Regions from separate parts of the Pseudomonas sp. LBUM1655 genome, predicted to be linked through region 2. Evidence: predicted binding sites of a transcription regulator. Region 2 holds the regulator's gene; each other region holds the start of a gene.
The links. The regulator sigma-54, encoded in region 2, starts transcription at its own class of promoters, with help from an activator protein. The targets are predictions, from matches to a motif close to ANTGGCATNNANNTTGCTNT.

Region 1 (3,450 bases), 2.0 Mb from region 2:
ATCACCACTTTTTCGCCCCACAGGGTCGGCAGGGTGTTGACCCGGAAGTCGATCGACTTGCTCTTCGACAGGCGCATCTTGATCCGCCCGTCCTGCGGTTTGCGCCGTTCCGAGATGTCGAGGCTGGCCATGACTTTCAGGCGTGCGGCAATTCGCCCGGCCAGTTGGATGGGCGGTTTGGCTACCTCGCGCAAAATGCCGTCGGTGCGTACTCGCACGCGGTAGTTCTTTTCGTAAGGCTCGAAATGCAGGTCGGAGGAGCCGCTCTTGATCGCGTCCAGCAGCATCTTGTGAACGAAACGCACCACCGGCGCATCGTCGGCATCGAGTCCACCGATGGCGTCCTGTTTGTTGTCATCGATGGCTTCTACATCGATGCCATCGAGATCGACATCGGCCATGTCTTCGAGACCGCTGGCATGGGTGTCGAAGAATTTTTCGATGGCATCGGTAAGCTTGTCGTCTTCTACCAGAATGGCTTCGGTGCTTAGTCCGGTGCTGAACTGAATGTCGTTGATCGCTTGATGATTGCTCGGGTCGGAAATCCCCACGAACAGTTTGTTACCGCGTCGCCACAAGGGCAGGGCGTGATGCTGGCGTACCAGTTTTTCACTGACCAGGCCTTTGGGCTGGGTTTCCTTGTCCAGACAATTGAGGTCGAGGAACGCCATGCCGAAGTGCTCCGAGGCGATCTCGGCCACCTGCCAGCTCTTCACCAGTTTGTTCTGCACCAGATAGCTGACCAGTGACTGTCGATTGCGCTGGGCCTGTTGCCAGGCCTGCTGGGCGCTTTTTTCCGTAAGCAGTTCGGCCTGCACCAATTGCTTGGCCAGACCGCTCAGAGCGATGTCATTCATGGGGATTCCGCACGCTTGCAGTTCATGACTTATAGCCTAGTCAAGTGACAGCGCCAAACATGGCCGGTGCAGGTGACAAAAAGTGTCAGATAGTGCGGTTACAGGTTGTAGGAAGCTGCGTCGAGCGTGGTAACCGCCTAGTGCGCAGGGCGTTGAGGCGCTTGGCATGGGCTATGCTCAGTCCTTCTCAGATCATGAGAATTCGACTCATGCATGGAGCGTGTCTATGAAAAAACAACAAGGCTTTACTCTGATCGAGCTGCTGATCGTTGTGGCAATCATCGGGATTCTGGCGACTATCGCCCTGCCGCAGTATTCGAAATATCAGGCGCGGTCGAAGGTGACGGCGGGGCTGGCTGAAATCAGCGCACTGAAAGTGCCGTTTGAGGACACCATCAATCAAGGGACAAACCCTACGCTTGCAATCGTGAAGGGTGATGCGGTCACTACCACTTCAAATTGTGCATTGACGGCTTCAGGTACGGCCGCTGACGGTGCGGGAACCATTGTTTGTACGATCGCCAATGCTCCAGCGCCAGTGTTGGGCAAAACTATCACGCTGACTCGTTCCTCCGGCACGGGCGCAGGCGTTTGGAGCTGTGGTACCACAGTGGCTCCGGACTACTCGCCAAAAGGCTGCACTGCCAGCGGTACGTAATGTCAGGCCATGTCTGATGAATGCCCCGCCACGCGGGGCATTTTTCATTGCGCAGCACTTCACAAAAGCTCTAATAATTTCAGCACCTTAGGAACTTTTCGGAAAGCCGCAACTTGCATGTGAATATCGCGCGAGTCATGCAAATTGCATGAAACCGAAAATTTGAGATATTCATAAGTCTTTGATTTATATGGTTTTTAGCTTGTTGGAAAAGTTGGCACAGCGTTCGCAATATCTCCAGTAACCCTGCTGACAAGACATCCAGCAGACTTTCCAGAAAAACAGGAGTTACTCGTATGAAGAAGTTCGCTATCACTGCCGCTGCTGCTACCGCGCTGACCCTGACCATGGCTTCCGGTGCATTCGCTCAATCCACCCAGGCTACCCAGGCTCCAATGACTCTGGCCGCCGGTGAAGTCACCGAGATGAAGCAAGACACTTCCGATACCTGGATCACCACCAAAGTCAAAACTGACCTGGTTACCGAAAAAGGCATTCCAGGCACCGATATCAAAGTTGAGACCAACCAAGGTGTTGTATCTCTGTCGTCGACCACTCCGGTAACTGCGGCTCAGAAAACAACCGCAGTGAACATCGCCAAGAATATCAAGGGCGTTAAAGACGTATCTGCTGCTGGCCTGAAAGCCGAGTAAGGCATGACTTCTCGCCTGGACCGGGAGAAGGCGCGACAGACGGGCCGAGCAATACGTCTGCCGCAACTTTAGAGTTCATGCGAACGGTCACACGGAAGTGACCATTACAGGCCCCGGCACTTTGTGTCGGGGCCTGTTTTATTTCACAAAGCAAAAAGATCGCAGCCTTCGGCAGCTCATTGGTTTCCTGCAGGAGCTGCCGAACGCTGCGATCTTTTGATTTTCAGTTGCCGCGTTTGCTGTTGATCTGGCGCAGACGATTGCCTTCAAAGCGCAGGTATTGATACATGCCGTTGCTCGGGCCGTAGGTCCATTCCTCGACCTGAAACTCTTCGCGGCGATTGGCGCTACGCTTGTAACCCAGCGCATCGCGACTGACCGGCTCTCCGCACTTTTGCAGTACTTCGCTTGCGCGGTCGTCAAGGCTGATCAGTTGGCTGCCGCAACGCAACGTATCCGACGCCGAGGCTTGGCCAACAACGAGTGTCAGTGTCATCACTGCCAGCCATTTGCGCTTCATCACTCGGCATCCAGATGCATTTGCGTCACCACCCGACCATCGCTTTCAGCCTCGCCCAGATTGGTGTCGATGAAGTACACGCGCTCGTCAGCCAGTTGACCTTTATCCACCAGATAATCCTTGATGCTGCTGGCGCGATCCTGGCCCAACTGGCGCAGCAATACATCGCTGCCGCTCCAGAAATTGATCACGCCTTCGCGCATTTTCGCTGTGCGTTCTTCCTTGCCCAGATCCTTCCATTCGGCCGGCGGCTGAGTCTTCAGGCGAGTGCGATAGATGCCTTCGAGCAATGGGCCTTTCTCGCTGTCCGGCACTTCTATCAAGGAAGCCTGAGCCGGGACTTTATCGCCACGGCGCTGGAGCATCTTGTAGTAGTTGTACTGGTATTCACGTTCCAGGCGCTGCTCGGCGAGCAATGGACCGTCGCTGCTTTTGGCGGCGGCGCCCTCGATTTCCAGGCGTAGGGCCGGACGTTCCTTGAGTGCCTGGGATAGCTTGATCAGCGCACTCTCGGCATCCTTGTTCAACTCGCTGGACCCCGGCGCGAACGACACTGTGCCGAGGTCTTCGGAACCGCCACCGCTGACAAGTCCGCCAATCATTTTGAAAGGCGCGGCAGCGGCTTTGACGATCAGGTTGCGCAGGGTCTGCCAGACAATCGGCATCACGCTGAACTGCGGATTGTTCAAGTCGCCCGTCACGGGTAACTCGATGGAAATCTTGCCGTCGACGTCCTTGAGCAACGCGATTGCCAATTTCAGC
Region 2 (3,450 bases):
TCGTTGATGGCTTCAGCCAGCGACCGATTGGCGGTGCTCAGCGGGTGCCGACGACGGGTTTCCGAGAAACGTTTGAGCAGAGTTTCTTCGTCAGCGTCCAGATACAACACATCGCACTGGATGTGGCGGCTGCGGACTTCTTCCAGCAACTCGGGGAAGCGTGACAGATGACTCGGCAGATTACGCGCATCGATCGACACTGCCACCAGCGGTTGTGCCAGTTCAGTATGAATGAGTGCGCGCTCTGCGAGTTCCGGCAGCAGGCCCGCCGGCAAATTGTCGATGCAGTAGTAGCCGTTGTCCTCAAGGACATTCAACGCCGTACTTTTGCCCGAGCCGGAACGGCCACTGACGATGATCAAGCGCATGATTAGTGCCCGCTTTGTTCGTCCACGACGACCTGATACAAGGCTTCGTTGCTCGAAGCACTACGCAATTTTTCGCGAACGTCCTTGCGATCAAGCATGCTGGCGATCTGACGCAGCAATTCCAGATGCGCATCGGTCGCAGCTTCAGGCACCAGCAATACGAACAGCAGGTCAACCGGAGCACCGTCGATGGCGTCGAAATCGATTGGGGCTTCAAGGTGCATCAAGGCGCTGATAGGCGATTGGCAACCCTTGAGGCGGCAGTGAGGAATGGCGATGCCGTTGCCGAAACCGGTGGAGCCGAGTTTCTCACGAGCGATCAGGGCCTCGAAGACATCTTGCATCTCCAGAGCCGGCACTTCGCGGGCGATCAGATTGGCAATCTGTTCGAGGGCTTTCTTTTTACTGCCGCCCGGCACGTTCACGAGGGAACGGCCGGGGGTCAGGATACTTTCAAGTCGGATCATGGAGTGGGGGGTTATCGACCGGTCGCGCCCTGGAGCAGGCTCTGGGTCTTTTCCTTATGCTTTTTGAGTTGTTTATCCAGCTTGTCGGTCAGGGCGTCGATCGCGGCGTACATATCGGTATGTTCCGCGTTGGCGACCACTTCACTGCCGGGAATATGCAAGGTGGCTTCGATTTTCTGCTTCAGCTTTTCGACACACATCGTGACTTGCACGTTGGTAATCTTGTCGAAATGGCGCTCCAATCGTTCGAGTTTCTCGTTGATGTAGGTGCGCAGAGGTTCGGTCACTTCCAGTTGGTGTCCACTGATGTTGACTTGCATACAGCTTCTCCTTCGTTGCCAGTGCATAAAGCGGCAGGCCGAAAAGCCTGCCACTGGAACGCTGTAACGTGGCTTACATCAACCGCTTGCGTTCGCTCGAAGGCGCGATCCCTAGGGACTCGCGGTACTTGGCGACGGTGCGGCGAGCCACCTGAATGCCTTGTGCCTCCAGTAAACCAGCGATCTTGCTGTCACTCAACGGCTTTTTCTGATTTTCCGCGGCAACCAGTTTTTTGATGATCGCGCGGATCGCCGTGGACGAGCATTCACCGCCTTCGGAGGTGCTGACGTGGCTGGAAAAAAAGTATTTCAATTCATAGATACCGCGCGGTGTATGCATGAATTTTTGCGTGGTCACCCGGGAAATCGTCGACTCGTGCATGCCGACCGCTTCAGCGATGTCATGCAGGACCAGCGGCTTCATGGCTTCATCGCCGTATTCCAGAAACCCGCGCTGATGCTCAACGATCTGGGTGGCAACTTTCATCAGGGTTTCGTTGCGGCTTTGCAGGCTCTTGATGAACCAGCGCGCTTCCTGCAACTGATTGCGCATGAAGGTGTTGTCGGCGCTGGTATCGGCGCGTCGCACGAAGCCGGCGTACTGGGCGTTGACCCGTAGGCGAGGCACCGACTCCTGATTCAGCTCGACCAGCCAGCGCTCGTTGTCCTTGCGCACGATGACGTCCGGTACGACGTACTCGGCTTCAGTCGATTCGATCTGCGAGCCCGGGCGCGGGTTGAGGCTCTGCACCAGCTCGATGACCTGACGCAACTCGTCTTCCTTGAGCTTCATGCGCCGCATCAACTGGCTGTAATCGCGGCTGCCCAGCAGGTCGATATAATCGGTGACCAGACGTTTCGCTTCGGCCAGCCAAGGCGTCTTGGCCGGCAACTGGCGCAGTTGCAGCAGCAGGCATTCGCCAAGATTGCGGGCGCCGATGCCGGCAGGCTCGAATTGCTGGATGCGGTGCAGAACGGCTTCGATTTCGTCCAGCTCGATGTCCAGTTCCGGATCGAACGCTTCGAGGATCTCTTCGAGGGTTTCGTCCAGATAGCCCTGATTGTTGATGCAATCGATCAGGGTGACGGCGATCAGTCGATCGGTGTCGGACATCGGCGCGAGGTTAAGTTGCCACAGAAGGTGGCTTTGCAGGCTTTCGCCGGCGGAGGTACGGGTGGTGAAGTCCCACTCGTCATCGTCGCTGCTGGGCAGGCTGCTGGCGCTAGTCTGGTAGACGTCTTCCCAGGCCGTATCGACCGGAAGCTCGTTGGGGATGCGTTCGCTCCAGTCGCCTTCCTCTAGGTTATCCACCGTCGGGGCGGTTTCCTGATAGGAGGGTTCCTGGATCTCGGTGTTGGGCTTCTGTTCAGCGTTGTCGGCCAGAGGATCGGAGTTGTCGAAGTCGTCGCCTTCTTCCTGGCGTTCGAGCATCGGATTGGATTCCAGGGCCTCCTGGATTTCCTGTTGCAGATCCAGGGTCGACAATTGGAGCAGGCGGATAGCCTGTTGCAGCTGCGGTGTCATCGTCAGCTGCTGGCCCATTCTCAAGACTAGCGATGGTTTCATGGCAGGGGCTTAACACCTTATTCGCCGGCGCTATGCGCCATCCACTACAGGGCGCCGGAGCGCCAAACTTAAGCAAATTATATGCCTGAAACTGAAGTGTTTGCCTAGAGCGCTGTAACAATTAAAGCGTATTAAATTCTGCTTGAATCGATACAGCGCCCGGGCGGCTCACTCGGCACTAACAGGCTTACAGGCGGAATTCATGGCCCAGATACACTTCCTTGACCAGATCGTTGGCCAGGATGGTTTCTGCATCGCCTTCGGCAATCAACTGACCGTCGTTGACGATATAGGCGGTTTCGCAGATGTCCAGCGTCTCACGGACGTTGTGGTCGGTGATCAGAACACCGATGCCCTTGGCCTTGAGATGATGGATGATCTGCTTGATGTCGCCGACCGAGATCGGGTCGACACCGGCGAACGGTTCGTCGAGCAGGATGAATTTCGGTGCTGTCGCCAGGGCGCGGGCGATTTCCACCCGTCGGCGTTCACCACCGGACAGGCTCATGCCGAGGTTGTCGCGAATGTGGCTGATGTGGAATTCCTGCAGCAGGCTTTCCAGCTCCTTGCGACGGCCGGCCTTGTCGAGTTCCTGACGGGTCTCGAGGATGGCCATGATGTTGTCGGCCACCGACAGTTTGCGGAAGATCGACGCTTCTTGCGGCAGATAGCCGATACCCGCCTTGGCGCGACCGTGCATCGGCTGGTGGCTGACGTCCAGATCATCG
Region 3 (3,450 bases), 940 kb from region 2:
AATTGTCGATGAGGTCTTCGAGCGTGCGGAATGCCCAAGCGACGATGAAGCTGCTCGACTGATCAAGGAACGGCTCCTGCCTGTCGCCGCCGAACTGGATCTGAACGATCTGGAAGGGCGCACTGCCGATGCAGGCGTCAAAAGCCTGAAAACCCAGAACAGCATCGAAATCCGCAGTATCACTCCCATCTGAAATTCTTCTTGTCACTTGAAGCACCAGGCCTTGGCAGCAGCTCTATCTTGGGGCTACTCTGCAAGCGAGATCAGCGAACGGATCGCTAAGGTCTGGTCTTGTCAGCTACATGCTTGTTTCCCGCGCGCAACCACGTTGCCGTAGTACTTTGGCCAGTAAGGCCCGGGGCGGGAATACGGAAAGTCTATCCATCTATCCGAGGGGGACGATTCATGAGCACAGCCTATCAAGAAGACATCAGCAGCAATGTACTGCGCCGCATGAAAGAAGGCGGTTTCGATTTTTCCCGATTCCATCCCATCGAGTTTTACGCCATTTTCCCGGACGAGGAGCGGGCGCGCAGGGCGGCAGGCAAGTTTCGCGGTGAATCCATCAATGCCCAGGTCAGCGCGCGCGACGACGGCGCGTGGTCTCTGGAATTGAGCAAAGTGATGTACGCGACCTATGACGATATCGGCGATTTCGAGCAGGGCTTTTCGGCGGTGGTCGAGCCCTTGGGTGGCATCATCGAAGGCTGGGGCGTCAAGCAGGAGGTGCGTAACCGCTACCGTTTGAACTGATCTCTGGTAATCAACGCAAGCAACGGCTGACCTTCGGGTTGGCCGTTGTCGTTTTTGGCTTGCTTGAATTCCCGTGGCAAAACCCTGAAACAAGAATCCGAGGCAAAAAAAAGCCACCGGAGAGGGTGGCTAAAAGGGAAGACCGATAAGGAGAGGAAACCGGTCAGGGTTAAGGCTTTGAGGGCCGCAAAGGCAGTCCGGATCGATTGGGCTGAAGGCTTCATCGGGGGAAGTTTTTTCAGCGGATGCGCGGATTATCCGCAGCCAGCCGCGAGCAGTGAAATCAACTCTGACTATGCTGGTGATAGGCGACAGCACTGCGTCGCAATGAGGCGGGGGCAATCAGGTTGGGGCATTTGTCGCACAGGAATGGTGCGGCGCCTGTGGCGTGATTATCCAACCGATTGAAATCAAAGCGTTTATGCCGATGGCACGGGCCTTGCGATGGTCTGGATGTCCGGGTGACAAGGAGTACGGCATGATCCGCACCTATTTTGATGAGATGTACGATGCCGGCGGCCAGGTCCGCCCGCATTACCGGGAGTTTGCCCGGTGGTTGGCTGACACGCCTGACGAGCTGTTGGCCCAGCGGCGCCGCGAGGCCGATCTGCTGTTCCATCGTGCCGGCATCACGTTCACGCTCTACGGGGACGAGCAGGGCACAGAGCGCCTGATTCCGTTCGACACCATTCCGCGCAGCATTCCCGCCAGTGAGTGGCGGATTGTCGAGCGCGGCTGCATCCAGCGGGTCAAGGCGTTGAACATGTTCCTCGCCGACCTCTATCACGAGCAGCGCATCATCAAGGCCGGGATTATTCCCGCCGAACAGGTGCTGGCCAACGAGCAGTATCAGTTGGCGATGCAAGGGCTGGATCTGCACCGCGATATCTATTCGCATATCTCCGGCGTCGATCTGGTGCGCGACGGCGACGGCACCTATTACGTGCTTGAAGACAACCTGCGCACACCGAGCGGCGTGAGCTACATGCTTGAAGACCGCAAGATGATGATGCGTCTGTTCCCGGAGTTGTTTTCCGCCCAGCGTATCGCGCCTATCGATCATTATCCGAACCTGCTGCTCGACACGCTGAAAAGCTCAAGCCCGATTGACGATCCGAGCGTGGTGGTACTGACGCCGGGACGCTTCAACAGTGCGTTTTTCGAGCACGCCTTTCTGGCTCGAGAAATGGGCGTCGAACTGGTGGAAGGTGCGGATCTGTTTGTGCGCGATGACAAGGTCTTCATGCGCACCACCGATGGCCCGAAAGCGGTGGACGTGATCTACCGCCGCCTCGACGACGCGTTCCTCGATCCGCTGGCGTTCAATCCGGATTCGATGCTTGGCGTACCGGGCCTGCTGTCGTCCTATCGCTCCGGCAATGTGGTGCTGGCCAACGCCATCGGCACGGGCGTGGCGGATGACAAATCGGTGTATCCGTTTGTCACCGACATGATCCGTTTCTACCTCGATGAAGAACCGATTCTTAAGAACGTACCGACCTGGCAGTGTCGTAATCCGTCTGAACTTTCCCATGTGCTGGCCAATCTTCCGGATCTGGTGGTCAAGGAAACCCAGGGTTCCGGTGGTTACGGGATGCTGGTGGGGCCTGCTGCGACAACCGCGGAAATCGATTCCTTCCGCGAGCGCATCAAGGCCAAGCCCCACGCTTACATCGCGCAACCGACGCTGTCGCTGTCGACCTGCCCGACCTTTGTCGAAAACGGCATTGCGCCGCGCCATATCGACTTGCGGCCATTTGTCTTGTCCGGTCGCGAAACCCGGGTTGTGCCCGGTGGTTTGACCCGTGTCGCCCTGCGCGAAGGCTCCCTGGTGGTGAATTCTTCCCAGGGTGGCGGAACCAAGGACACCTGGGTGGTCGAGGATTGAAGGAAGCTTGCCATGTTAAGTAGAACTGCCTCGGATCTGTATTGGATGTCGCGTTACCTGGAGCGGGCGGAAAACCTCGCGCGGATGCTCGACATCAGTTATTCGCTGTCGCTGATGCCGCAAGACGGTCGCGGTGACGGTTTGCACGAACTGGCCATGCCGCTGCTGATTACCGGCACCCTGGATGATTACCTCGAGCGTCACGGTGCTTTGCATGCCGAACGCCTGCTGCATTTCTTCGCCCTCGATGCCGCCAATCCGGCGAGCATCTATAGCTGCCTCGGCGCGGCGCGGGCCAGCGCGCACGCGGTGCGCGGGCGCATCACCGCCGACATGTGGGAAAACATCAACGCAACGTGGCTGGAAATTCGCGGGATCGCCGAACAGGGCCTGAGCCGCTATGGCATGAGCCGCTTCTGTGAATGGATCAAGGAGCGTTCGCACCTGTTTCGTGGCGCGTCCTACGGCACGATCATGCGTAACGATGCGTTTCGCTTTATTCGCCTGGGGACGTTCATCGAGCGCGCCGACAACACGTTGCGACTGCTCGACGCGCGTTACGAGATGGCTGGCGATCAGGCCGAAGCCGTCAGTGACGGGACGGCCCACGCGTATTACCAGTGGAGTGCGTTGCTGCGAGCGTTGTCGTCGTTCGAGGCCTATACCGAAATCTATCGCGATGCGCCCGGCGCCCGACATGTCGCCGAGCTGCTGTTGTTGCGCGCCGATGTACCACGCTCCCTGCGTGCCTGCACCGAAGAAATCGACCAGATACTCGCCCAGTTGCCAGGCGCCAACGGTCGTCCCGC
Region 4 (3,450 bases), 2.7 Mb from region 2:
AAGCCTGTGGCATTTTGCTCGGTGAAAACAAGCAGTACCTGGTCTCGAGCCGTCTCAACAAACTGATGGAGCAGCAAGGCATCAAGTCACTGGGTGAGCTGGTCCAGCGCATCCAGACCCAGCCGCGCAGCGGTTTGCGCGAGCAGGTGGTCGATGCCATGACGACCAACGAAACCCTGTGGTTTCGTGACACCTATCCGTTTGAAGTCTTGAAGAACAAGGTGCTGCCCGAGGCCATCAAGGCCAGCCCCAACCAGCGTCTGCGGATCTGGTCGGCGGCTTGCTCGTCGGGGCAGGAACCGTACTCGCTGTCGATGTCGATCGACGAGTTCGAGCGGACCAACCTCGGCCAGTTGAAGATGGGCGTGCAGATTGTTGCCACGGACTTGTCCGGCCTCATGCTGAACAATTGCAAGACCGGCGAGTACGACAGCCTGGCGATCGGGCGCGGTTTGTCTGCCGATCGTTTGCAGCGTTACTTCGACCCGAAAGGGCCGGGGCGCTGGGTGATCAAGGCGCCGATCAAGAACCGGGTGGAGTTTCGCTCGTTCAACTTGCTCGACAGCTATGCCGCGCTGGGCAAGTTCGACATCGTGTTCTGCCGCAACGTGCTGATCTACTTCTCCGCCGAGGTGAAGAAAGACATCCTGTTGCGCATTCACAGCACGTTGAAGCCGGGCGGTTATCTGTTCCTTGGCGCTTCCGAAGCGCTGAACGGTTTGCCGGATCATTACCAGATGGTCCAGTGCAGCCCGGGGATCATTTACCAGGCGAAATGATTGCATCGGCAACACAAAAAAACGGGAGGCCCTCAAAGCCTCCCGTTTTTTTATGCCCGATGATTCTGCTTCATGTAGGAGCTGCCGAAGGCTGCGATCTTTTGATTTTGTTTTTGAAGATCAAAAGATCGCAGCCTTCGGCAGCTCCTACAGGGCAAGGGCAGGGCTGAGAGCGGCAGAAAAGCGGCATCTGGCGGAAACCGGTTGCCGCTTTTCTGGCATTGCCGCTTTGCCGATGCCCGGCAAAGCCCCGGTTTATGGGGACTTCTCGCATTGGCACGCCGCTTGCTAAAGCTCAGTTACGAAAAACCGGTCACCCGAAGGTTCCCGACATGAGCATCAGCTTCGATAAAGCGCTCGGCATTCACGAAAAAGCCCTGGGCTTCCGCGCCCAGCGTGCCGAAGTCCTGGCCAACAACATCGCCAACGCCGATACCCCGAACTACAAGGCGCGGGATCTGGAATTCTCCAAAGTGCTCGAAGCACAGACCGAGAAAACCAAGAGCGGTGGCACGTTTGCCCTGAACATGACCAACAGCCGTCACATCGAGGCTGAAGGACTGGGCAACGGCGACGAGTCGCTGATGTATCGCACGCCGATGCAACCGTCGATCGACCAGAACACCGTGGATGCACAACTGGAACAGTCGAATTACGCGGAAAACGCCGTCGGCTTCCAGGCCAGCTTCACGCTGCTCAACAGCAAATTCAAAGGGCTGGTATCAGCCCTGCGCGGAGAGTAATCCATGTCCCTGTCCAGCGTTTTCAACATTGCCGGTAGCGGCATGAGCGCACAAACCACGCGTCTGAACACCGTGGCTTCGAACATCGCCAACGCCGAAACCGTCTCTTCGAGCATCGACCAGACCTACCGCGCCCGTCACCCGGTGTTCGCCACCATGTTCCAGGGTGGCCAGAACAGCGGCAGCAACTCGCTGTTCCAGAGCCAGGATGCGGCCGGTCAAGGCGTGCAGGTACTCGGTGTGGTCGAAGACCAGAGCAACCTCGAAGCGCGTTACGAGCCGAACCATCCGGCCGCTGACGGCAAAGGCTACGTCTACTACCCGAACGTCAACGTGGTGGAAGAAATGGCTGACATGATTTCCGCGAGCCGTTCCTTCCAGACCAACGCCGAAATGATGAACACCGCCAAAACCATGATGCAGAAGGTACTGACCCTCGGTCAGTAATAAGGGGCGACTGCCATGAGTGTTTCCGATTCCACCAGCGGCGTAAGCATCAAAGACGTTCTGGCCAATTCTTCGGTCAAGACCGGGACGACCACTGATGGTCTGGCTGCGGCCACCAACAGCGCCACCGGCAAGCAGGCTTTGGGCAAAGATGCCTTCCTGCAACTGCTGGTCACCCAACTGAAGAACCAGAACCCGCTCGATCCGCAGGACAACAGCGAGTTCGTCGCTCAGTTGGCGCAGTTCAGCAGCCTGGAAGGCATCACCACGCTGAACGACACCGTCACCGGCATTGCCGGCAACTACAACTCCTCGCAAGCATTGCAGGCGTCGTCGCTGGTTGGCCGTTCGGTCATCGCGCAGACCGACAAGGCTGTAGTCGACACCAGCAAAAGCCTCAATGGCACCGTCGTGGTTCCGGCCTCTGGCGCAGTTTCGCTCTCGATCAAAGATGCCGATGGCAAAGTCGTGCGCACCATCGACATGGGCACCCAGAAAGCCGGCAACGCCAGCTTCATCTGGGACGGCAAGGACGCTTCCGGTGCGGTCGCGAAGGCGGGCACTTACACGTTCACCGCCAGCGCCACTTACGACGGCAAGGCCACTTCGCTGGTGACTTACCTGCCAGCGACCGTCAACAGCGTGACCATCAGCCAGACCGGCGGTGAGTTGATGCTGAACCTGGCGGGCCTGGGCAGCGTTGCGCTGTCCAAAGTACAAACCATTGGTATATAGAGCCGACTAACCGGCACAAAGGAGTGGAATATGTCTTTCAATATCGGCCTTAGCGGTCTCTATGCTGCCAACAAGCAACTGGACGTGACCGGCAACAACATCGCCAACGTTGCGACCACCGGTTTCAAATCGTCCCGTGCAGAATTCGAAGACGTGTACTCGGCCACTCGCCTGGGTACCGGTAGCAAAACCGTCGGTAACGGCGTGCGTCTGGCCAACGTTTCCCAGCAGTTCGGCCAAGGTGATGTGAGCAACACCGGCAACGTGCTGGACATGGGTATCCAGGGCAACGGTTTCTTCATCCTCAGCGACAACGGTTCCCTGAGCTACACCCGCGCCGGTGCATTCAAGACCGACGCTGAAAACTACGTGGTCGATAACAACGGTAACCGTCTGCAAGGTTACGGCGTTGATGCCAACGGCAAGATCATGACCGGCGTGCTGACTGACCTGAAGATCGACACTTCGGCCCTCAAGCCGAACGCGACGTCCAAGATCGATCAGACCATGAACGTGAACTCGGAGGACACCTTGCCTACCGTGACCACGTTCAGCCCGACTGACCTGAACAGCTACAACAAGCTCATTTCCACGCCGGTCTACGATACTCAGGGTAACGAGCACCGCATGGATCAGTACTACGTGAAAACGGGTACCAATGCCTGGCGCGTCTACACCTACATGGATGGTCGTACCCCATCGGATCCGGCCAACAACACCCTGACACCGATGACCCACGACCTCAC

Region 1: a site for sigma-54 is predicted at 1,018-1,037, ahead of ACA074_RS23735 (pilin). Genes of this name have one in related genera too.
Region 3: a site for sigma-54 is predicted at 1,180-1,199, ahead of ACA074_RS08870 (circularly permuted type 2 ATP-grasp protein). Genes of this name have one in related genera too.
Region 4: a site for sigma-54 is predicted at 1,052-1,071, ahead of flgB (flagellar basal body rod protein FlgB). Genes of this name have one in related genera too.

The regions. Positions count from the first base shown of each region.
Region 1 is NZ_CP166801.1:5,299,511-5,302,960, reverse strand. It holds gene pilB (type IV-A pilus assembly ATPase PilB) at 1-857, opposite strand, end outside; gene ACA074_RS23735 (pilin) at 1,084-1,515, shown strand; gene ACA074_RS23730 (BON domain-containing protein) at 1,812-2,168, shown strand; gene ACA074_RS23725 (DUF2845 domain-containing protein) at 2,392-2,688, opposite strand; gene ACA074_RS23720 (DUF748 domain-containing protein) at 2,688-3,450, opposite strand, start outside.
Region 2 is NZ_CP166801.1:1,024,947-1,028,396, forward strand. It holds gene rapZ (RNase adapter RapZ) at 1-368, opposite strand, end outside; gene ptsN (PTS IIA-like nitrogen regulatory protein PtsN) at 371-835, opposite strand; gene hpf (ribosome hibernation-promoting factor, HPF/YfiA family) at 847-1,155, opposite strand; gene ACA074_RS04425 (RNA polymerase factor sigma-54) at 1,229-2,722, opposite strand; gene lptB (LPS export ABC transporter ATP-binding protein) at 2,910-3,450, opposite strand, start outside.
Region 3 is NZ_CP166801.1:1,965,155-1,968,604, forward strand. It holds gene ACA074_RS08860 (hypothetical protein) at 1-193, shown strand, start outside; gene ACA074_RS08865 (ribonuclease E inhibitor RraB) at 406-753, shown strand; gene ACA074_RS08870 (circularly permuted type 2 ATP-grasp protein) at 1,232-2,641, shown strand; gene ACA074_RS08875 (alpha-E domain-containing protein) at 2,654-3,450, shown strand, end outside.
Region 4 is NZ_CP166801.1:4,577,499-4,580,948, reverse strand. It holds gene cheR (protein-glutamate O-methyltransferase CheR) at 1-779, shown strand, start outside; gene flgB (flagellar basal body rod protein FlgB) at 1,112-1,522, shown strand; gene flgC (flagellar basal body rod protein FlgC) at 1,526-1,969, shown strand; gene flgD (flagellar hook assembly protein FlgD) at 1,985-2,704, shown strand; gene flgE (flagellar hook protein FlgE) at 2,735-3,450, shown strand, end outside.